2 regions of the Colwellia sp. 6_MG-2023 genome follow, and region 2 is predicted to be linked to the other one. Evidence: riboswitches for the same ligand, from Rfam matches in the RefSeq annotation. Region 2 holds a riboswitch; the other holds the start of a gene.
What was found. Region 2 has a riboswitch for lysine ahead of dapA (4-hydroxy-tetrahydrodipicolinate synthase). Riboswitches for the same ligand answer to the same signal wherever they lie in the genome.
Positions count from the first base shown of each region.

Region 1: it holds a riboswitch for lysine, as region 2 does, so the genes downstream of both, lysC (lysine-sensitive aspartokinase 3) here and dapA (4-hydroxy-tetrahydrodipicolinate synthase) in region 2, are expected to answer to the same signal.

Region 1 covers NZ_JAUOPP010000021.1:33,239-45,829, forward strand. The annotation lists gene Q4503_RS13570 (Re/Si-specific NAD(P)(+) transhydrogenase subunit alpha) at 1-553, shown strand, start outside; gene pntB (Re/Si-specific NAD(P)(+) transhydrogenase subunit beta) at 563-1,972, shown strand; gene icd (NADP-dependent isocitrate dehydrogenase) at 2,254-3,504, shown strand; gene Q4503_RS13585 (ElyC/SanA/YdcF family protein) at 3,624-4,385, opposite strand; lysine riboswitch at 4,714-4,918, shown strand; gene lysC (lysine-sensitive aspartokinase 3) at 5,049-6,428, shown strand; gene Q4503_RS13595 (sensor histidine kinase) at 6,916-8,238, shown strand; gene Q4503_RS13600 (response regulator transcription factor) at 8,238-8,885, shown strand; gene Q4503_RS13605 (ABC transporter ATP-binding protein) at 8,905-10,005, opposite strand; gene Q4503_RS13610 (iron ABC transporter permease) at 10,011-11,492, opposite strand; gene Q4503_RS13615 (extracellular solute-binding protein) at 11,651-12,591, opposite strand, start outside.
Region 2 covers NZ_JAUOPP010000004.1:4,359-16,949, reverse strand. The annotation lists gene gltB (glutamate synthase large subunit) at 1-4,099, opposite strand, end outside; gene Q4503_RS03710 (hypothetical protein) at 4,172-4,321, shown strand; gene folE2 (GTP cyclohydrolase FolE2) at 4,769-5,692, opposite strand; gene Q4503_RS03700 (Hpt domain-containing protein) at 5,993-6,349, shown strand; gene arcA (two-component system response regulator ArcA) at 6,387-7,094, opposite strand; gene Q4503_RS03690 (sensor histidine kinase) at 7,237-8,868, opposite strand; gene Q4503_RS03685 (methyltransferase) at 8,917-9,963, opposite strand; lysine riboswitch at 10,243-10,488, shown strand; gene dapA (4-hydroxy-tetrahydrodipicolinate synthase) at 10,618-11,592, shown strand; gene Q4503_RS03675 (2,3,4,5-tetrahydropyridine-2,6-dicarboxylate N-succinyltransferase) at 11,589-12,338, shown strand; gene Q4503_RS03670 (PLP-dependent decarboxylase) at 12,575-12,591, shown strand, end outside.

The sequences.
Region 1 (12,591 bases), on a different contig from region 2:
AAATAATTTATTAAATTTAGCTAAGCTACTCTGTAAAGAAAAAGACGGTACTTTAACTATCGACTTTGATGATGTAGTTATCCGTAATATGACGGTTGTGAATAAGGATGAAATTACTTTTCCGCCACCACCTATTCAAGTGAGCGCTTCACCGTCATCGACTAAAAAAGAAAAGGTAATGCCTGCTGTTGACGTAGTTGAAGCACCGGTATCATCGACAAAAAAATATGCCTTTATAACGGCAGGTATGGCATTGTTTGGTTGGATAGCTAATGTAGCACCTGCTGATTTTGTCACTCATTTTACTGTTTTTGTCTTGGCTTGTGTTATTGGTTACTACGTGGTGTGGAATGTTAGTCATTCTTTGCATACTCCTTTAATGAGTGTCACTAATGCAATTTCAGGCATCATTATTGTGGGGGCGTTATTACAAATCAGCTCTGAAAATATTTTAGTTCAAATACTCGCAGCGCTAGCTACTTTGGTCGCCACAATAAATATAGTGGGTGGCTTTAAAGTGACTAGTCGTATGTTAAAAATGTTTAGTAAGTAGGAGAACTGTATGGAATCCACACAAATTGCGTCCAATGGTTTTATCAGTGCAGCTTATGTTGTTGCAGCATTACTTTTTGTGTTTAGTTTAGCTGGATTAAGTAAACAAGAAACCGCCAAACAAGGTAACTTATACGGCATGATTGGTATGGGCATTGCGTTGATGGCGACAATTTTTAACCCCGCAGTGACTAGCATTTGGCTTATCGTGCTTGCCATGATCATTGGTGCAGGCATAGGATTGAAGTTAGCCAATAAAGTTGAAATGACACAAATGCCTGAGCTTGTCGCTATATTACATAGCTTCGTTGGCTTAGCTGCAGTATTGGTTGGTTTTAATAGTTACTTTGAGGCTGGTCATCACGTTATCATAACTGCCAGCCAACAAACGGCCATGAATATTTATCTAACTGAAATTTTCTTAGGTATCTTTATTGGCGCTGTTACTTTTACTGGATCTATTGTAGCTTTTGGTAAGTTAAGTGGCTCTATTAGCTCTAGCGCTTTGGCGTTGCCACATCGCCATAAAATGAACCTTGCTGCTGGCGTTGTTTCCTTTGTTTTAATGATTATCTTTGTGCAAAATGGAGGATCAAATTTCCCACTGTTTTTAATGACCGTTATTGCTCTAGCGTTTGGTTGGCACCTTGTTGCTTCTATTGGAGGAGCTGATATGCCGGTTGTGGTATCAATGCTTAACTCTTATTCAGGATGGGCAGCCGCAGCAGCTGGCTTTATGCTAAGCAATGATTTGTTAATTATTACAGGGGCTTTAGTTGGCTCATCAGGTGCTATTTTATCTTATATCATGTGTAAAGCGATGAACCGATCATTTATCAGTGTTATCGCTGGCGGTTTTGGTACAACGGTAGTGATTGATGAAGATAAAGATTATGGAGAACACCGCGAAATACAAGTAGAAGCGGTTGCTGACTTGTTACGAAGTGCTAAGTCTGTAGTCATAGCACCAGGCTACGGTATGGCTGTTGCTCAAGCACAATACCCGGTATATGAACTGACTCAACAATTAATAAGTAAAGGGATTGATGTACGTTTTGCTATTCATCCTGTTGCGGGTCGGTTACCTGGGCACATGAATGTATTACTCGCGGAAGCAAAAGTACCCTACGATATAGTGTTAGGCATGGATGAAATCAACGATGATTTTCCTAATACTGATGTGGTATTGGTTATTGGCGCTAATGATACTGTAAACCCTGCGGCTAATGATGATCCTAACAGTCCAATTGCAGGCATGCCTGTACTTGAAGTTTGGCATGCAAAAGAAGTCATCGTCTTCAAGCGCTCAATGAATACAGGTTATGCCGGTGTTCAAAATCCTTTGTTTTTTAAAGATAACACGCAAATGCTTTTTGGTGATGCTAAAACTACAACCGAACAAATATTTAGAGCTTTGTAATGTTAAATATTCATTATAAAAATAATATTCAGCAAATAAATAGTAGGTATTGACGGTGAGGTTATAGTGTAAAGGCGCTTTTTGCTTTACTTTAGATACAATGAAAGTTTAAATCATAATTGTTGAAAGCTAAGTTAATTTTAATTAAATCTCTATTAAGCTCAAGTAACAAAATGATATTTTAAAAACTTAATTTTCATGATGTTTAGCTTTTGTCGCTACCATGATATAAATATTTTAAACATTTTTAATGTTCATTCTTCCAATTAGGAGAGCGCTTTATGACAAGTAAAATCACAATTCCCAGTTCAGGCGATAAAATCACGGTATCTAACGGTAAATTAGTCGTGCCAAATAACCCAATCATTCCTTTTATTGAAGGTGATGGTATTGGTATTGATGTTACGCCACCTATGATTAAAGTCGTTGATGCTGCTGTCGAAAAAGCTTATGGCACCAAGAAGAAAATTGCTTGGATGGAAGTATATGCCGGTGAGAAAGCAACGCAAGTATATGATTCTGAAACTTGGTTACCAGATGAAACATTAGAAATGTTTAAAGAATATAAAGTTGGTATTAAAGGGCCATTAACTACCCCTGTGGGCGGCGGTATGCGTTCTTTAAATGTAGCGTTACGTCAAATACTCGATTTATATGTATGTCAGCGTCCAGTGCAATGGTTTACCGGCGTACCAAGTCCGGTGAAAAAGCCATTTGAAGTAGATATGGTAATTTTCCGTGAAAATACAGAAGATATTTATGCCGGTATTGAATATCAAGCAGGTAGTGATAGTGCTAAGAAGATGATTAACTTCTTAACTGAAGAAATGGGGGTCACCAAAATTCGTTTTACTGAAAATTGTGGTATCGGTATTAAACCTGTTTCTAAAGAAGGCACTCAACGTTTAGTTCGTCAAGCGATCCAATATGCTATCGATCATAATAGAGACTCAGTAACGTTAGTACATAAAGGTAATATTATGAAATTTACTGAGGGTGCATTTAAAGATTGGGGTTATGAATTAGCGTGTGAAGAGTTTGGAGCAGAATTAATAGATGGTGGTCCTTGGTGTCGTATTAAGCATCCTAAAACAGGCAAAGAAATCATTATAAAAGATGTAATTGCAGATGCAATGTTACAGCAAGTATTGTTACGTCCTGCTGAGTACAGTGTTATTGCAACACTGAATTTAAATGGTGATTATTTATCTGATGCCTTAGCGGCACAAGTTGGTGGTATTGGTATTGCACCAGGTGCTAACTTAAATGATGAAGTTGCCATTTTTGAAGCAACTCACGGTACTGCGCCTAAATATGCGGGGAAAAATAAAGTTAACCCAGGTTCGGTAATTCTATCTGCTGAAATGATGCTACGCCATATGGGGTGGGTTGAAGCAGCCGATTTACTACTAAAAGGTATGTCTGGCGCTATTGGTGCAAAAACAGTAACGTATGATTTTGAACGCCTAATGGATGATGCAACCTTGGTTACTTGTTCTCAATTTGGTGATTGTATTATTGAAAATATGTAACTAAGCCTATGTGAGCTAACGTAACTAAGTAAATATAAACAAAGTAAAAGCATTAAAACCAGTATTATCTAAGATGATACTGGTTTTTTTAGGTTTACAGTTAATACTATTATTTGATTTTAAAGTAGGCTTTTTAACCACTGCACAAAAAGACCTAAACTTTCGTACCAGGCAGCGGTTGTTATCTGCAGAGATTTACTTTTAGGAACGTAATACCCCCAACCTTTAGGACCATTTATATTTTTAACCATAAAGCCTGTTGGTGCAGGTATTGGCTCTACTCCTTGTGCTTGAAAGTATTTTATTGCTCTTAGCATATGACTTGCATTGGTTACTAATACAACATTATGTCCTTGTACTCTAGGACCAATTAATTGCGCTTCTTCTTCAGTATCTTTAGGGAAATTTTCTGTCATGATTTTATTGGCAGGTACACCTAAAAGAACTAAAGATTGCTTCATTGTTTGAGCATGAGATAACTGATCCTTAATATAATAACCTGACGTGATAATCGTTGCTTCTGGATGTAATTGATAGATCCTTAATACTTCAACTAATCTTTCTAATGAGTTTGTATTAAGTTGGCTAGTTACGGGTAAGGCATCATTAGCAACGTGCCAACCTCCTAGCACTATAATGTAGTCAACAGGTTTACTAGAATGAGTAAAGCTTTCATATTTATTTTCAATATTTACCATTAACTTATCAGAAACCACTGGCATAGAGGATATAGTTAATAATAATCCTGCTGAGATTAAGCACTTAACGCTTCTTTTTGGGCGTTTTCGACAATACAAAAGTGATAAGGTTAATAAAATTAACACTAAATTAATCGGCATAATTGCAGCCGAAATAACTTTTTTTAGTAAAAATAAATCCATTAGGCTCTACATAAGCTAGTAATACATGTTTGTAGCTAGACTATAACAAATGTAACTGTAAAATTGGGGAAAGTTATGCGTACAAAAAATTGCATTGTATTTTTCTACTATTTTGCTTTATGTGCTTAGTTGTTTCTTAAGTTTTAGTCACTGTTTAGTCATCTTTAGTTAAATAGAAATAGGCTTTATTAGTATTGACTATTAAATATAAAAATTATTGTTCCAAATTAACTCTCTTTATAGCCATCTAAAAGTCTATTGCAATTACTACTGAATTCATGTCTAATAGACGGGTTGTTTATACACTTTTAATTTAAGTGATATTTACAACACCAGAAGAGGAGCGATAACTAGATAGATAACGTTATACTGAAAAGTATTAGGAACCACATTCCAACATACGTTATTGAAGGAGATTATCGCCGAGAACATAAACACCGTGGCTGTTTACGTTCGGTCACTAAGGCTGAATCCTTAGGACTGTCACCTGATTTTAGTGTCTGTATAGACTAAGGTGGAGAGCTTCTGGCTGAAAAAGTTACTATGCTCTATGCCTATATTGTTAAATAGGCTAGCCTGTCGAACTGTTCAGTCATGCTCTTCCTGTTTTAATTAGTGAGTATTATTTACTAATGTAAGTTATTGTATTTAGGAAGATTACCCATGGTACATCCAAGTTCACCAAAAGAAAATTTATCCCTTACCGTTGCTAAATTTGGCGGTACAAGTGTTGCTGACTTTCCCGCTATGTTGCGTTGCGCTCAGATTATTAAAAATGACTGTAGTAATCGCTTAGTGGTTGTATCTGCTAGTGCAGGCGTTACCAACTATTTAGTACGCTTAAGCCAAGCAAATTTATCCCTTGATGAACAAGCAGATATTATTGATAAAATTCAAGCTATTCAGTTAAATATTACTCAACATTTGGCAAAAGATGTTGAGCAAGCTTTAAATACTGAAATAAAAGGGTTACTTGAAGAGTTAGCAACGCATGCGTTAAAACAATCGCAACAGCATAGTGTTAAGCAAGGTGATGCCATTCTGTCATTTGGTGAGCAGTTAAGTTCACGCATCTTTGCGCAAGTTTTACAGTCTATTGATGTTAACGGTGCTTATTTTAATGTACAGCAAGTTATGAAAACTAATAGCTTATACGGCAAAGCAGTGGTAGATATAGAGCAATTAAGTTTAGCATGTACAGAGCTTTTAGCGCCTAAATTGACTCAACAAGTATTAGTAACACAAGGCTTTATTGGTCAAGATGGTTTAGGTGAAACAACAACCTTAGGTCGTGGTGGCTCTGATTATAGTGCGGCTTTATTGGCTGAAGCACTTCATGCGAATAATTTATCAGTATGGACTGATGTTGTTGGCATTTTTACCACCGATCCTCGTATAACCGATCAGGCGCGTGCTATAAAAGAAATTAGTTTTGGTGAAGCAGCTGAAATGGCAACTTTTGGTGCCAAAATATTACATCCAGCTACTTTGATTCCAGCAATGCGCCAGAACATTCCTGTTTTTGTTGGTTCAAGTAAAGAGCCTGAAAAAGGTGGAACACAAATCAAAAAATCGGTCGCCTCTAATCCTACTTACCGGTCAATCGCCTTAAGACGAGAACAAACCTTAGTCACAGTTAAAAGCCCGGCTATGTTACACGCGAGTGGTTTTTTAGCACAAGTATTTGGTATTTTAGCTAAACATGAGCTGAGTGTAGACTTAATTACTACCAGTGAGATTAGTGTCGCCCTCACTTTTGATAACCCAAGTGGCTCTACACAAGCGTTAATAACATCAACAGTCGTAGAAGAATTAGAGCAGCTTTGTGAAGTAACCGTTGAACATGGTCTGTCATTAGTTGCTGTTATTGGCAATGGCTTAGATTGTGCAAAAGGCATAGGGCAACGTATTTTTCAAACGATTAATGACATCAGCGTTCGTTTAATTTGTCATGGGGCAAGTGCCAATAACTTATGCTTCTTAGTGAATGAGCGAGATGCGAATAATGTTGTTGAGAAACTACATGGAGAATTATTTAACTAATCTTTTTTGCACTCTATTAGTATTAACTTTTCCTCGTCATTTATTATTACCAAGTAGGAGCTCCGATTTTACTTGGTAATAAATCATTCCAAAAGCCCCTTAGCACCATCTAAAGCAATAAACTATCAATTATTGCTTTCTTTAATTGTGACTCTTTCATCTTAATAATTGGTATATCCTGTTTATATCTCCTTGTTATTATTTTAATACCCAATTACCCAATTACCCAATTACCCAATTAATCATCTCACCGATTATATTCTCATCACTGATATTGTCATTTCGAGTGTAGTGCAAAAGTATGAGAAATATAATTCGAACGTACAGTGCCTATATTAAATATGATGCGTATGATTGATTATATAAAACAAACATAAGGAAAAAATTTTAGGGGTGTTGTCTCTTAAAATTTTGATATTTTAGCACTTATAGTTCAATTAGCTCGTGCATTTTTTATCTTATTCACCTCATTATTGGAATTCTACAAATGAGTATACGTGCTCTGATCAATATGAGAATAATTGCATCAGTACTGTTGATTTTAATTTTTAGTGCAATTATTGCTGTATGGCAGGCAAGAAGCTCAGTAGAGCGAGAAGTGAATTCTTCAATTAACTTAGCCGTACAAATGATTGAATTTGGCCTTAATCAAAGCTCTTCCACTAGTGAAGAGAAAGACGCATGGCTAGACAAGATTGCCACAATGCAACCAGTAAGGCATTTAAATATTTCTGTCAAAAAGAGTGTAAATCAAGTTAAAAATACCCATGCTACTAAGCTAAATGATGATTTAAAGGATGAGAAAAAATCGACACCTCATTGGTTTGTAAAGTCAGTTATGGTCGACTTTTTTATACATCATTATGATATTAAAATTGCGGATGGATCTATCAAAGCGATTGTTATTACCGCGAATCCAATGGATGAAATAAATGAAGCTTGGCAAGAAACAAAGTCTTTTTTTTGCTCTATTGTGCTAATGCTTTTTATTATGTTTTTGACAGTGAACCTAGTGTTTAATGCAATGTTGGATTCCGTTAAAGCTATTTTAACTGGACTTAAACAAGTTGAAAAAGGGCACTTTGATCATGTACTACCTCACTTTAAAATTAGTGAATTTGATGCAATAGCGTTAGAAATTAATGGTATGTCATCAGCCCTTAAAACGGCTCAAGAGAAGAACCAAGCTTTGGCGCGCCACAGTATGCAAATTCAAGAAGCTGAAAGACAAAATCTGTCTCGAGAGTTACATGATGAAATGGGGCAATCGTTAACAGCAATCAAGGCAATGGCGATTACATGTCAACAACCAAAGACAAATGTAAAGGCAGTAACTAGTTCAATTGTTGATATTTGTAACCATCTATCTGTGGTCGTTCGTTCTATGATGAGAACATTACACCCATTAAGTTTGTCAGAGCTTGGCTTAGGAGCCACCTTATCTGAGCTGGTTAGAGAATGGCAAAGACGAAGTAGTGAGGTTCAGTTCGATTTAGATTACGACCAAGCTTTAGAGCATTTAAGTCACGATATTACTATTCATGTCTATCGAATTGTTCAGGAGTGCTTAACCAATGTTGTTCGACATGCAAATGCAACTAAAGTGGTTATTTTAGTCGTTAAACGCGGTGATAAAGTCATGATTACTGTATCTGATAATGGTCAAGGAAAACAGCTTAATACTCCTGGCTTTGGTTTGTTGGGAATGCGCGAGCGAGCTGAAAATTTAGGCGGAACATTTACATTTGAATCTGTATTAAATACCGGTGTTAATGTTGTTGTGGAATTACCTTACTGGGAGGAAAAGTAATGGAAACAAAAAAAATTAAAGTTCTATTAGTTGATGACCATATGGTTGTTAGGGCAGGGTTTAGAATGTTGCTCGACTCTCAACCCTATATTGGTGATATTGTAGACATTGAACGCGGTGAGCTGGCCGTGAAGGAGTATGAACGTTTCCAACCTGATGTTGTTGTGATGGACTTGTCAATGCCGGGTATTGGTGGTTTAGAAGCTATTCGTCGCCTTTGCAAGCATTACCCTAATGTACTTATTTTAGTTTATAGTATTCATGATGAAAAAGTTTATATTGAACGTGCATTAGAAGCAGGTGCACGTGGTTATGTTAGTAAGAATAGTGCTGCTGAAGTATTAGCGCAGGCGGTTGCTGTTATTGCTAGTGGTAAACGTTATATTGAAGAAGGCTTAATGCCGGAAGTAAATGATATATGCTTAACCGAAGCTAAAAAACCAAAGCATAAACTTAAGCTTTTATCGCCACGTGAATTTGATGTGTTTCGCTTACTTTCAAAAGGGTTAAATGCTCATAATGTCGCTAGCGAGCTTTGTTTAAGTTATAAAACTATTTGCAATTACAATACACAAATTAAAAGTAAACTGAATGCGAATACCTCAGCTGATCTTGCTAATATAGCGATGGTAAATAATATTATTTAGGCCAGACTAATTTTTTACTTTATTGATATATTTGGTATGGATGCGGTTTAATTTTTATCGCTATTTTTTGACCTAGAGCGAGTAACATCTCACTATAAAAACTAAGTTGTTTAAAAGCTAATGATGAATCTCTTTCAATGCTACTGAGTAAATAACGAAACCCTTGTTCAGTAACGGCAATATTATCTACTGTTACATTAACCTTTTCATCCTCACAATACTCAATAGCTTGCGGTTTTAACAAGAATTGTAAGGTTTGTGAATTCTTATTATTGGCTTCATTATTCGTGTCTACAATTGCTGAATTGGTTGATGAAAAACTGCCGATGGCTGTTTGGTATTCATTACCTTTGGCCTTTACGGGTATCCAACTACCTAATTGTAAAAAGTCAGCAACTTGCCAACTACTCGGCGATTGGCAAACTGAAGCAGGGCTGCCTGTTTGTAAAATTCTTCCTTGGTGCATAACCGCTATTTTATCTGCAAAAGTAAAAACTTCATCTTTGTTATGTGTAACAAAAATAGCACTCATTTTTAGTTGCTTTAAAAGCTGGCGCATTTCTAACATTAATTCATTACGCAAACGGGCATCAATATTTGAAAAAGGTTCGTCTAATAATAATAATTTAGGCTGAAGGGCCAATGCTCGTGCAATAGCAACCCTTTGCTGCTGGCCGCCAGATAGCTGATGAGGATATCTTGATTCTAAACCGGTTAACTTAAGTAAATGTAGTAGATCAGCCGTGCGTGTTTCTTGTTCACTTTTAGGTAATTTATCAATACCAAAATAGATGTTTTTCTTAACCGATAAGTGAGGAAATAATGCATAGTCTTGAAAAATCATACCAATATTACGATGTTCTGGTGGTATGTTTTTAGAGGGACTAATAGTCAGTATATTCATCGCAGTTTGCGTACTATTGTTTATTTTTAATTCACCAGTACTCAGCTCATTAAAGCCCGCAATGGTATTAAGTAATGTTGTTTTACCACAACCGCTAGGACCTACTAGACCAAGTATTTCACCAAAATTTAAGGTCAAATTAGTATCTGATAAAATGATTTTTTTTTGTAATTTCACCGAAAGCTGTTTGATGCTTAATAATTCAATGTTGTTCATTTATGTTATTTCCTTTCTTTATTAAGCCAAACAATAGGTAGTAATCCCAGAATAACAATCAAAATAGCGCCCAATGCACCTTGCTCTAGCATTTCATCAGAGATTAATTGATAAATTTGAATACTCAGGGTTTCAAAGTTAAAAGGCCTTAATAATAGTACGGCTGGCAACTCTTTCATCGACTCAACAAATACCAATAACCAAGCCACTAAAATAGAAGGCTTTAGGATAGGAATATGTATTTTTATTAGCATTTTACCTAAGCCGGCACCTAAACTTGCTGGGGCTAAGTCGACAGATCTCGGTATTTGTTCAATACCACTGGATATTGTGCCATTAGCAATAGCGGCAAAACGAACTACAAAAGCAAAAACGACAGCAAAAATAGTACCTGATAATAATAATCCTGGAGAGTCTAATCTTAAATAATCAGCGACTTCATTAAGCATGTGATCTAATGGGCCGAAAGTCGCGAGTAATACCATCGCCAAGACTGTACCAGGAATAGCATAACCGAAACCTGCCAAACTTAATGGAAGCATACGCCATTTATCTTGGCTAAGTCTACGATACAAACCGAATAATAGAGCTAAAAAAGTTGCAATAGTTGCAGCATAAAAAGATACCTCAATGCTGTTAATACTTGGCGGTAATAGTGCTATTAGTTGATTTAGGTCACTGTATTCAAATGCCATAATAATCAATAAAATGAAAGGTGCAAGGAAGCCTGCGAATACTAATATCCAACAAAAAGCACCAATGAAACATTGTTGTATAAAAGATAATTCTATTACTTCTATATTTTTATTGGGCCTGTTTGACTGATGCCCTTGTCCAGCTCTTGCACGTTGCTCAGCTACAACCACAAAAAATATTAACAACATTAAGATACTTGCTAACGCGTTTGCAGCGGCTAAGTCGCCATAACCTAACCAAGTATCGAATATCGCTGTTGTAAGTGTATTAACCGCAAAATAATTTACCGTAGCAAAATCGGCTAATGTTTCCATCAGAACTAAACTTGCAGCGACTGCAATAGCAGGACGCGCCAAAGGTAGGGCAACTTTTAAAAAGCTTTGTTTTGATGATAAACCTAATAGACGTCCGGCTCTTAATAAGTTTTGATCTTGTTGTTCAAATGCAGTTCGTGCCAACATATAAACATAAGGAAACAATACTAATGCCAGAATAACGGCGGCGCCGGGTAAAGTGCGTATATCAAAAAACCAGTAGTCATTTGGCGATTGCCAATTAAACCAATAGCGTAATGCGCGTTGAACTGGCCCTGCATAATCAAAAACATCAGTATAAAGATAAGCAACTAAATACCCTGGCATTGCCATGGGTAATAAAAGCAGCCATCGTAGAAACCGTTTACCTACTATATTGGTGTGAACAATAAAGGCCGCACTAAAGGTACCAAAAATTAACGTAAGGCAAACGACCAGTACACCAAGTATTAGCGTATTAGTAATATAATCTGGCAAAACCGTTTGCCAAAGGTGAGAGAATAAGTCACTCGACGAACTGAGACTCGCTAACAACATTACTACGATAGGTATTACGAGTAGTAATGCTATTAACCAACAGGCAGTTCGCCAGAGATTATTTTTTAACGGGGCAATCAAGGAGTAATTATATCATCTTATAAATCAAATTTAGCTTGATCAATTAATTTAAGGGCTTCTTTTCTATATTTCGCAATAGTTTCTAATGGTAAGTCATCGGCTTTAAACTTACCCCATGAAGCAACTAACTCAGAAGGCATTACATCAGCTCTTACTGGATATTCTACATTTGTTTCTGCATAAAGTTGTTGTGCTTCTTTTGATATTAAAAATGCCATTAATTGTTTAGCATTGCCAGTATTAGGAGAGAACTTTGCCATTCCCATGCCAGATATATTCACATGAGCACCACGGTTACTTTGATTAGGAAAGTTAATGTTTACCGCTTCAGCCCATACTTTTTGTTTTTCGTCTGATAGCATTCTACCGAAGTAATAACTATTTCCTAGTGAAATATCACATAAGTTTTGATGAATAGCTTGTACTTGTCCGCGATCATTGCCTTGAGGTTTACGTGCTAAATTTTCTTTGAATTTTTCTAACCAAACAAGTGTCTCTGCGCTACCATGTTCAGCAATCATAGAAGAGACTAGTGCGATGTTATAAGCGTGTTTACCACTTCGTGTACAAATTCTACCTTTATACTTACTATCAGCTAAGTCTTCATAATTAATATCTAATGTGCCTAAACGTTTGGCAGAATAAATATTTCGTACACGCGTTGTTAATGCAAACCAAGTATTGTCTTTTGCTCTGTATTGACTAGGAATAACATCAAGTAATACTTCAGCGTCATTTGCTTGTAGTAAGTTACGGTCCTGTAATTCAATAAGTCGACTAATATCTGTAGTTAATAATACATCTGCAGGGCTATGTTTACCTTCACGCTCTAGACGTTCTGCCATGCCTGTTTTAGCAAAAATAACATTTACTTTGATGCCGGTATTTTCAGTGAACTTGTCGAACAGAGGCTTAACTAAAAATGCTTGGCGATAAGAATACACATTGACTTCTTCAT
Region 2 (12,591 bases):
AAGTTGCACCAAAAAAGGCAACATTACCAATTAGAATATTGTCACGTGGTGAGAATTTAGCTTCTTTACTTGGATAAACAACCAAGTTTGCACCCGATAGGCCCTTACCAAAGTAATCGTTTGCATCACCTTCAAGCTCAAAGCGTAAGCCTTTCGCGGAGAAACAACCAAAACTTTGACCAGCAGAGCCATTAAATTTAACGTTAATGGTATTTTCTGGTAAGCCTTCAGCGCCATATTTTTTAGATATCTCGTTAGATACCATAGCACCGATAGTTCTGTCGGTATTGATAACGTCATACTCAAGAGAAACACTGGTTTGTGACTCAAGTGCGGCTTGCGCATCTTTTATCATTTGGCGATCAATAATGTCGTGAATTAAATGCTTTTGATCAATTGATTTGTATAATGTTTCATTCTCACCACATTCTTCTTTATGAAGTAATGGTTTTAAATCAACACCGTTATATTTCCAATGGTCTACATCTTCACGCTGTTTAAGGCATTGCGTTTGACCAACCATCTCTTCAATGCTCTTAAAGCCAAGCTCTGCCATGATTTCACGTAAGCCTTCAGCCATCATGGTAAAGAAGTTAACGAGAATGTCAGCACGACCAGTAAATTTATCACGTAAACCTTTATCTTGTGTGGCGATGCCAACAGGACAAGTGTTTAAATGACACTTACGCATCATAATACAACCCTCAACAACCAGTGCTGTTGTTGCCATACCGTATTCTTCTGCACCTAATAAGGTAGCGATTGCTAAATCACGTGGTGTTTTAAGTTGTCCATCAGTTTGGACTGTAATACGGCTACGTAATTTGTTACGTACTAATGTTTGATGGGTTTCAGCCAGACCAAGTTCCCATGGTAAGCCGGTATGTTTAATAGAGCTTAGTGGCGAAGCACCTGTACCGCCATCATGGCCGGCAATCAATACCACGTCAGCGTAAGCTTTCGTTACACCTGAAGCGATAGTACCAACACCTGCTTCTGATACTAATTTAACGTTAACACGTGCTTCACGGTTAGCATTTTTAAGATCAAAAATAAGCTGAGATAAATCTTCAATTGAATAAATATCGTGATGTGGTGGTGGTGAAATTAGACCTACACCTGGTGTTGAACCACGTGTTTTACCAATCCAAGCATCAACTTTGTCGCCAGGTAATTGTCCACCTTCTCCTGGTTTAGCGCCCTGGGCCATTTTTATTTGTAATTCATCAGCGTTAGCTAAGTAATGACTGGTAACACCGAAACGGCCAGACGCAACTTGCTTAATACGTGAGTTCATTGAATCGCCATTTTCTAACGGCGTAAAACGAATTGGATCTTCACCACCTTCACCACTGTTACTCTTACCACCAATGCGGTTCATCGCAATCGCTAATGTTGTATGTGCTTCCCATGATATTGAACCAAATGACATAGCACCTGAAGCAAAGCGTTTGAAAATATTTTCAATAGGTTCAACTTCGCTGATATCAATAGAAGGACGATCACTGCTGATGTCGAGCAAACCACGTAAAGTAAAGGCTTCTTTACTTTGGTCATCAACTGTTTTTGCGTATTCTTTAAATTGATTGATATTGTTACTAGCTGTTGAATGCTGAAGTAAACGAATAACTGTAGGGCTGAACAGATGACGTTCACCATCGTTGCGCCATGAGTACTCGCCACCGGTTGGTAGTAAGTTTTCAATAGCAATACGATTTGCTTCTGGGAAACCTTCACGATGACGTAAAATCGCTTCTTGCGCAATTTGATCTAGGCTTAAACCTTCAATACGACTAACGGTACCGGTAAAGTATTCGTCAATAACATCAGAGTTAATACCTAAGGCTTCAAATATTTGTGCGCCTAAGTATGACTGTAATGTTGAAATTCCCATTTTAGAGAAGGTTTTCAATAAACCACTACCTACTGCAGCAGTGTACTTCGCGGTAATTTGTTCATTTGTTAAATTGCTATCAAGTACGCCTTCGTCACGTAAACCATACATACTTTCTAATGCTAAGTATGGGTTAACGGCAGCGGCACCATAACCAATGACAGCGGCAAAGTGATGTGTTTCACGGATATCAGCAGATTCAAGAATGATATCGGCAGATGAACGTAATTTTTCACGAATTAAATAATGGTGAACAGCGGCTGTGGCTAAAATAGAGGGAATAGCAACATGATCACTGTCAACTTGACGGTCACTTAATATTAAGATCTCATAATCATCTTCAACCGCATTTTTTGCGTACAAACAAATACGGTCAAGTGCTCTTTTAAGGGCTCCAGGTCCACCACTTGCTTTAAAAGTAATGCTAATAGTTTTCGACTGCAAATGATTGTTATCGATATGTTGTAGCTTAAGCAGCTGCTCATTTGTTAGCACAGGCTGCTCAATTTCAACCTTGTGACAATGACCTGCAGTTTCATCAAGTAGATTAAGTGATCTACCAATATAACCGCGTAATGACATCACCAATTCTTCACGAATAGGATCTATTGGTGGGTTAGTTACTTGTGCAAACAACTGTTTAAAGTAATGCGAAAGTTGTTGTGGGCGATGTGACAACACTGCTAATGGTGTATCTGTACCCATAGCGCCTAATGGCTCTTTTGATGTACCTACCATACCGGCAAGGATTAAATTAAGATCTTCGTTTGTATAACCAAAAGCTTTTTGTATTTTACGTAGTTCTTTTAATGGTGGTTGTGCAATAGATCTTGTTGGTAAAGGTAATTGGTCTAATTCAACTTTATTTTCTTCTAACCATTTACCATAAGGTTTTGCTGAGCTAACTTGAGTCTTAACTTCATCATCACTAATGATGCGACCCTGTTCTAAATCGGCAATGAATATTTTACCTGGCTGTAAGCGACCTTTTTCAACAACTGTTGACTGGTCTACACATAAAGTACCTGTTTCAGAGCCCATCACCAAAGTACCATCTTCAGTTAATAAGTAGCGAGAAGGGCGTAAACCGTTACGATCGAGCGTTGCACCAATGATATTACCATCAGTAAATGATAATGAAGCAGGGCCATCCCAAGGCTCCATTATACAAGCATAGTATTCATAAAATGCGCGTTTGGTTGGATCCATATCTGTTTGTGTTTGCCAAGCTTCAGGCACCATCATCATCATTACTTGTGCAAGCGAACGACCGCTTAATACGAGTAACTCAATTGCCATATCAAGGTTGGCTGAATCTGAATTGTCTTTGTTACAAATTGGATTTAACATTTTCAATTCAGCATCACTAAAGTTAACTGAACTAAATAATGCCTCACGTGCATTCATCCAGTTAATGTTACCGCGTACTGTATTGATTTCACCATTATGTGCAATGTATCGGAATGGTTGAGCACGACGCCATGCTGGGAAAGTGTTTGTTGAGAAACGAGAATGAAACATCGCTAAGCCAGAGATAGTACGTTCGTCTTGAAGATCTAAATAATATTGACGAACTTGCTCAGTAGTAAATTGTCCTTTGTAAACAATTTTAGTCGATGACATTGAGGTGACATAAAATTCATCTCGTTCAGTGATTTGACTATTATTAATTTGATGAGAAGTATATTTACGTAAAACAAATAGCTTACGTTCAAATTCTTGTGCTGATAATTCAGCAGGCTTAGCAATAAATACTTGTTCAATATTAGGCTCTGTTTCAAGTGAAGCTGCACCTAGCATTGAATTATCGCCAGGGACATTACGATAACCTAATAGTGTTAAACCTAACTCAGAAATATTTTGGTTTAATGTTTCTTTACAGGTTTTGCTCAGTTCAGGATCTTTTGGGAAGAAGATCATACCAACACCGTAATTTCCGGCATCAGGTAAAGTTAATCCTAAAGTCGCCATTTCTTGGCTTAGAAAATCGTGTGGTATTTGTATAAGTATACCTGCACCGTCTCCACTTTTAACGTCGAAACCAGTACCACCACGATGTTCCATACAGCTCAACATAGTGAGTGCATTTTCGATAATGTCGTGAGACTTTTTACCCTTTAGATTAGCGACAAAGCCAATGCCACAACTGTCATGTTCAAATTCTGGGCGGTAAAGGCCTTGGGATTTTTTGCTCATATCATTCATTGCGTATTCCTATTTCATCAAACTATTTTTATTAGCTAAATTTTATTTGCTAATTTAAGTCATATATTTTTAATGCTCAAAATTTATACTGCTGATCCTTCAGAACATCATTTAGAATTTTTTGAACATCGAACGTCAGACTTCTACCGAGTCTTTACGGGACGATATGCCATTAATGAAAATCATTATTTAAAGCGGCCGGCAAAAGTACGCTTAAAATGATTTTGAGTCAATCTTTTTGTGAATATATATGCATATTATTTGAATATATAAGAAGATAAGTTGTTCTTAGAAAACTATTTTAATCTTATTTTTTAAATGTTATTTTCTAATTACTTTAATATATTCATGGGGTTATATTTATTTTGTGAAAATACTTTATAGCTAAACTAAATTATATTTTTTAGTATAAATCACAGATTAATTATAAGTCATTTTTTAACCAATTTGAAGTAGTGAATAAAGAGGCAAAATTTTTTATGGGTATAAATACAATAAAATAGATGAGTGTTACTAGTTGAGCGTTAGTTTATGTGAGTAATTGAATAACTTAGAAAGAAGAAATACGTTTATGTTGAGTAATCGCCCATTAAAAAAGCCTCAGCAATAATGTTGAGGCTCTTGATGATGGGGCAGATGTTTAAAGCACTATTCTTTTATATTATAGAGCTATGGCTGATAACCGCCAACAACCCCTTTAGTTGTTACACTAACGGCATCATGTGCATGCAGAGATTCAAGGTGATTTATTCTTAACCAAAAATCATCATAGCCTTCTGCTTGATTCATACTGTATTGCAAGCGGCGTGCAGCATCTTCACAAAACATTAAATTTTGTCCATTAAGACGAGCAAATTCCTGTTCGTCTTCACGTTTTACAGCAGCTTGTACCGGTGTTTTTAATGAGTTTTCAATTAAATTAACTAAATCAGTAATAGGGAAGTCGTTAATATCACTGTTAAGCTTTACTTTTACCTCTGCAACTGAGCGTTGAGAGTGCGGTGTAGCAACAATACCTTCGGTTGTACCTAACCATTCATGAATTGAATCTAAATCAACATTAGTATCGTTGAATTTATCCTGAAATGCTTTCTGAATTAATTGTCTTGCCAAAGCTGCAGAGCAAGGACAGGTAGACGAGTAAGGTACGTTAATAGACATTTCTATATCAAGCTTACCCTGATTAAAGTGGCCTATTAAAGTGGTAGGATAAGCCTTCCAACCTTCTTTTCCGCTAATTAAAGATTTTCTACGCAAGTGGTAATCAAAATTGAAAGTAACTTTTGCTTGGTCACTTAAATCACTATGACTACTAATAAAGCCGTCAAGAAGTGTTACTAAACTTTGATAGTTCAGTACATTGCTGGTTGATAACTCGTCGAGAAGTAAATACAGACGTGACATATGAATGCCTTTAGCCTGAGCTTCTTTTAAATTAACAAATGCATCAATATGGGCTGAAACCATACGTTCGCTCTGGCCTTTTGAGGCGACCATAATTGGCATTTCAATATTACTCATCCCTACCCAGTCAAGTGTTCCTTCTGTTTGGGCTGTGGTATGGTTGGCAATATCAGGCATCGTTGTCGGCATTGTGACTCCGCTTTTTAAGCTATAGCTACTTAACTAAGGCTGCGTGATGATAGCTAAATAACCGCGCAACAAGTAAATTCAAGGGCGCACATTCTATCTTATTTTTTATAGCCATACTACTTCAAAATTAATCAATTATTAGCTTAAGATGATTTGCGGTAAACTAATTTTTAATTATGTAAGTGAAACTATGGATGGATACTGTGTAGTCATTTAGAATAGAATTCAAGCAGCAAATACTTATTCATTCACTTGTTATGTTAATAAGTAACGCACTATAAATAAGATGGTAGGTGGTTTATGAATGAAAATTTTGAGTCGATACAGTTAGATAAAGAGCTGCTTAGTGACTATGTACAACGTTTAGGTCACGGCGTGGTAAAACAAATGTTTGACTTATATATTCAACAGGTGGCTTTATATATTAATGATATTGAAAGTTCATTGTTGTGCGATAACTCACAATTATGGCAAGAGCATTGTCATAAAATGAAAGGTGCAGCAGGTAGCGTTGGTTTAAAGTCATTACATATACGCTTGAAAGAAATGGAAAAAACCACAATGGGTACGAGTGGTAAAGCTCAACAACTTGCTGAGCTTAAAATTCATAACAAACAAGCGATAGCCGCTTTTGATGATTGGCTCTCAGGTTTGTAGCTTAATGGTTGTTAATTTATATTTATTGTAGTTAAGGCTAGGTTACTTTACCTACAAAACGATAACCTTCACCATGTATGGTATTGATTAGTTCAGGGGTATTATCATTTGATTCGAAATGTTTACGTAATCGTCTAATTGTTACGTCAACAGTTCTATCATTGTCTCGCAAATCTCGACCAGTCATTTCTTTAATTAATTCTTGCCTAGAAACAATATTGCCTTCATTTTTTATTAATAAACGTAACGCTCTATACTCTCCGCGAGGAATAGGAATTACTTCTCCTGTTGGACTAGTCATTTCGCGTGAATGACCATTTAATTTCCACTCATTAAAAGTAACAATAGGTTGTTCTAACTCGATGTCGTTTTTACTGTTACCAATACGGTTTAAAATATTACGCGCCCTAATGGTCAACTCTCTAGGGTTAAATGGTTTTGTTAAATAATCATCAGCACCAATTTCTAGCCCTAGTATTTTATCAATATCACTATCACGACCTGTTAAGAATATTAACCCTAAATTTTTATTACTTGCCAAATTTCTGCCTAGTAATAAGCCGTTTTTCCCCGGAAGATTAATATCCATGATCACTAGGTTGATATCTTGCTGTTCTAGCATAGTGGTCATCGTTTCTTCGTTATATGCTTCAAATACATTATAACCTTCAGCTTCAAATAAATTGCGTAAATTGAAACGTGTAACGTCTTCATCTTCTACTATGAGTATTTGATAATTTTCCATGCCAATTCCGTTAATTTAATAGAGATGTTCAAGCGAATTTTTAATATTATTATTTTATCGTGAAAGTATAGTTAACACTTTGTAAACCATGTTAACTAAGTCTAAATTAAATAACAATTATATTGCAAACTATTACCATTATTTATTGTTCTAAGGTAAGTAAAGCGGGAAAAATGATATTAAATTTAGTGCCTATCCCTATTTCGCTTTCAAAATCGATATGTCCATTTAAGGCTTGGGTCACAATATTAAACACTAAATGGAGTCCTAAACCGCTTGCACCGCTACCGCGTTTAGTTGTGGTAAAAGGAGCAAATATTTTCGATTTTACACTTTCATCAATACCTGTACCATTGTCTTTATAGCTTATATGTAATTGATCACTCAGATAAAATACAGAGATAGTTATTTCACCATCAGTCTTGCCTTCAAAACCATGAATAATTGAATTTAAAATAAGATTAACCAATATTTGGTTAATCTGTCCGGCTTTACTTTCAACAATAAGGTTGTCAGGACAGTCTATAATGAGATCAATATGTTGTTCATGTAGTTTCGCTTTTAAGGTGATAAATACTTCTTCAAGCAGCGTTTTAAAATTGAACGAATTTGTTTCTGTGCTTGTTTGATCAACTGCCACCTTTTTAAAGCTAGAAATTAATTTTGCAGCCCGATCTAGGTTTCGGTAAATCATCTCTATATTTTCTTCACCCTGAGTCAGGAATTTTTTTAGCTGACTGGATTTTAACGTTTTATCTTCAAAGGCTTGTTTTATTTCCATCAAACGGTCATTCATTAGTGTTGAGGCCGTAACACCCAAACCAATCGGGGTATTTATTTCATGGGCAATACCTGCAACCATGTCGCCTAGAGAGGCCATTTTCTCGGTTTCAACCAACTGCCCTTGAAATTGATGTAATTTTTCCAAAGTTGAAAGCAACTCTTGATTAGATTCTTTTAAAGCATTCGTTCTAGCCTGTACCTTTTCTGCCAATATATTATTTTCTAATAAGGCTTGTTGGTGTGTGTTATCTTTTTTTGTGATGTGCTTCGCTGTTCTATTTAATAAAATATTAATGTTTTGAGCTAAAATATCAAATTCAATAAGTGGTAGGGGGTCTATTTGTTCATTATAGTTTTTACTGTGTGATATTTCTTGTAATGACTCAACTAAAGTAGTGAGTAACTGATTGATTTTATTTTTAATTGAAGATGCTAATATAAAGAAGAGCGTTAAAGCGAATAGCAATAATGCAATCGCAGTGAACGTTAGCTGTCGACTAAAATCATGAATGTTTTTTTTACTTGCTTGAATATACAAATAACCGACTATGGTTTTATTTTGTTTTATTTCTACCACTAACTCTAAATTATTTTTTTGATTTTTAAGAGTTAGTAATTCATCTATTTGAGCAACTTTACTTGGAATTGCTGGATGATAGATGCTTTTATTAAAACCAGTAAAGTAAGTCGTTTCAGTGCCTTCTTTTTTATAAATATGAATATAATTAATGTAGTCAGCTGTCACGAGTTTTTTTAGGTTAGCGTTTGCTCTTTTTTCGGCGCCTTTTGTATTTTCAACTAAGTAGGTTACATTGGCTTGAGCAATAGATTTGGCCCAAGCGCGAGTGTATTTTTCTAACTTTAACTCTTCTTGAGTTTCTACAATATAGATAATACTGGTTAGAATAATGACTATTACGAAAGAAGCTACGCCTAAAATACTGGCGAGTAAAAATCTTCGATTAGATATTAATTTATTTTTTGTTTTCATGGCATAACCATCGCTGAAAAAAATACATTTATCAAGTCTGGTTGACCATTAATTAGCTCTACAGTGATAAATGTTAAATCCTTGTTTATTAATTAATCGTTTGGTTGTTCCTATGTATTCTTGCATGATCGGTAAATACTGTAAAAAACTATTGGCAACTATGGTGATATCTCCACGAGGCTCAATATGAGGCTTAATTCCTCTTAAAAAATCCTCACTTGCTTGATAACTGGTTTTGGTGCCTTGATGGAAAGGCGGATTAGAGACTATATGTTGATATTTTCCTGCTACGTTAGATAAACTATTTGAGGCAAAAACAGTACCAGATAAATTATTTAATGCGAGTGTTTTTTGGGCTGATGTTATTGCTAAAGCACTTACATCCAGTAAGTCTAATTGGGTAGATTCAAACTTCTTACCGATAAAACAGCTGATAACACCTGCACCACAACCAAAATCTAGCACTTTTCCTTGCATAAACTGAGGTAAGTTATCTAATAATAATGCGGTGCCAATATCTAACTTCTTCTGACTGAAAACACCTGGCAATGAAGCGATAGTAAGCGATATATTGTTGATATTAATTTGATATTGTTTAAACCAGTCTTCAATATTGAACTGCTTATTTAAATTTTCAGGGTTAACGATGCCGGCAAAGAGTAAACAATGACGTGCAGCATCTATTTTTTGACAATTCTGAAGAAATTCTCCGGTTAATTTAGGGCTAGATTGTATGCCACCTTTCTTCTCGCCTACTAAGATTATTTTAGCGTCGTTGCTTAAATAAGGGGCAATCACCGCAAAAGTAAAAGCAAGTTCATCTTTGCTTTTTGGGAAGTTAATCACAACTAAGTCGTGTTGTCGTTCAGTTTTATATTCGCTAGCAAAACTTGTTTCGACCTGTTTATCAAATTTGTTTTTTATCGCTAAATAATCGACAAAATTAGTATTATGGCAACTTAATTGTGCCTCTGGATTATCAAGTAGATAGCTTTCAATAAAACCATCTGCCATTAAATTAATAAATAAGGGCGTTTTAGCCGATAATAGTGCACTATTTCGTACTAATATTTGGCTGATGTTTGAAGTTGACATAATGATGATTAACAGTGAATAAGTTAGAAGATAGTATTCTACTGTATTCAAGGTTTTTTCTATAGTCTGAATATTTCGATATTGACAGAAAAGTGATAACAATGTTTAAATAGCGGCGTCCCTAATTCAGACTTTTGATTTAATATCAAAAGTTCACCTCTAAATTATTGATATTTTAGATAAACCATCAAGATAAGTGTCAGCAATGTTTATATTTTATAAATGATGACGGCAGTTACTGATAGGAATACAAATAAAATGTTAATAGTTATGAGGAAAGGGGCCAGAAGAGGAGCGTTAACCAGGTAGTTATTATTTGCAATGTTATTTTGCACAGAGATCAAAATCTGATAATAGTAATGAGGGGGATTAGCGCCGAGATAAGTATTTGTTTGATAAAACACTTATCGGTTGTTTACCTTGGTGTCTAACCAAAGTTTAAGGGCTGAATCCCGACAACTGTCACTGATATTGAGCTACCTTAATAGAAGGTAGGTTATAATTGAGTGGAGAGCTTCTGGTCTTTGCATAAAAGCCAATAATAGCCTTAACATAAGGTTGTTATACTTAGCTCTTTATTGTGAATACCTTAAAGCCCTCCGAACTAATTTGTATTGTGCTTAAGCCGATATAAACATTATGAGTTCGAGAGCAATGAATACACAATCACCTACAAATATAAATTCCCAACTTATTGGCAACAGAAACCTTGACGCTTGTTCTTTATGGACAGCTTTAGTGACGCCATTTTTAGAAAATAATCAAATTGACTTTACTAGTCTAGAACGAATCGCAATAGCACAAGCTGAAGCAGGTAACGGTATACTGTTACTTGGTAGCACAGGTGAAGGTTTAGCATTAACCCGTGATGAGCAAATGAGTATTGTTGAGTTTGTGTGCAGTCTACAGCTTAATACACCGTTAATGGTTGCTGTTGGTGGCTCTAATCTAGCAGAACAAATTAACTGGGTTGAATACTGTAATACCTTACCCATTGATAGTTTTTTACTCGGAACGCCACTTTATGCCAAGCCGGGTGTCGTTGGCCAAACACAATGGTTTAAAGCTCTACTAGATGCTGCTAATTTCCCCTGTATGTTATATAACGTGCCTTCTCGTAGTGGCGTGGAAATTCCCGTTGAAACCTTACAAAATTTGCAAAATCATCCAAATTGTTGGGCAATGAAAGAGGCAAGTGGCGATTTACATAAATTTCTTAATTACCGTGAACAATGCCCAGGTGTAGCACTTTATAGTGGTGAAGATGCCATGATGCCATATCTAGTACCGGCAGGTGCGAAAGGTTTAGTCTCGGTCTGCGCTAATGCATGGCCTCAAGCAACACAAACGTATGTTCAACTATGTTTAGTTGGACAAACCAACACTATGTTTCCATTATGGAACAGGGCTGTAGCAGCACTATTTTGTGTTGCTAACCCTATCCCAGTCAAAATGTTAATGCAGCAGCAACAAAATATTAAAACACCGATATTGCGAGCGCCATTAACACACCTTGAATTAACCGATAATACAGAGTTATTGGCATTTGATGAAAAAATTAATCAATGGTTAGTGCAAGCTAATCAATCTTCTTTTATAAATACACATGAAAATAGGAATATCGCATGAATTGGCAAGATGTAATAGCACAATTAGAAACTGGTGCACTACGCGCAGCAACTCAAGATGAAAACGGTAATTGGCATGCCAATGTTGAAGTAAAACAAGGTGTTTTAGCGGCATTTAAAGCGGGTGAAAACATTGCTTTTGGTGATAACTATTTAGGTTTTGTTGATAAACATAATTTACCTGCTCGTCAGTTTACACCTGAGGATGGTGTTCGTTTAGTACCGGGCGGTTCATCTGTACGTGCTGGTGCTCATGTTGCTAAAGGCGTCATTATTATGCCACCGGCTTATATCAACGTTGGTGCATTTGTTGATACCGGTACTATGGTTGATAGCCATGCTCTAATTGGCTCATGTGCTCAAATTGGTAAAAATGTTCATGTTTCAGCTGCGGTTCAAATTGGTGGTGTATTAGAGCCGATCGGTGCTAGCCCAGTAATCATTGAAGATAATGCTTTCTTGAGTGCCGGTGTTGTTATTGTTGAAGGTATTGTAGTGAAAAAAGGCGCTGTACTAGCACCAGGTGTTTCATTATCTAAATCAGTACCAGTATATGATTGTGTTAATGAAGTGATGCGTGAAAAAGGCGCTGAAATTCCAGAAAATGCTATTGTTGTTCCGGGCACTCGCCCTGTAAAAGGAGATTGGGCGCAAGCACAAGGCTTGAACATGGCATGTGCGTTGATCGTTAAATATCGTGATGAACAAAGTGATGCGGCATTAGAGTTAGAATCTATCCTTCGTTAATTGTTCAACTTGTTGCTGTATAGTGCAAGTTAAGCGTTAAAGTACTTATAAATTCTTGGGAAAGTATTTTAATTTTCAAAGAATGGGCTAAACGCTTAAGCATAAAAAACACGGAATATTGATTGATGATCAATTCCGTGTTTTTGCTTTTAACTTGAACTATATAGCTTAAAGCTAGATTATTAATAATAATGAATTAATTGAAACTTACAGTGTAATAAATGAATTGAAATATTATGACTAAACCCACTTG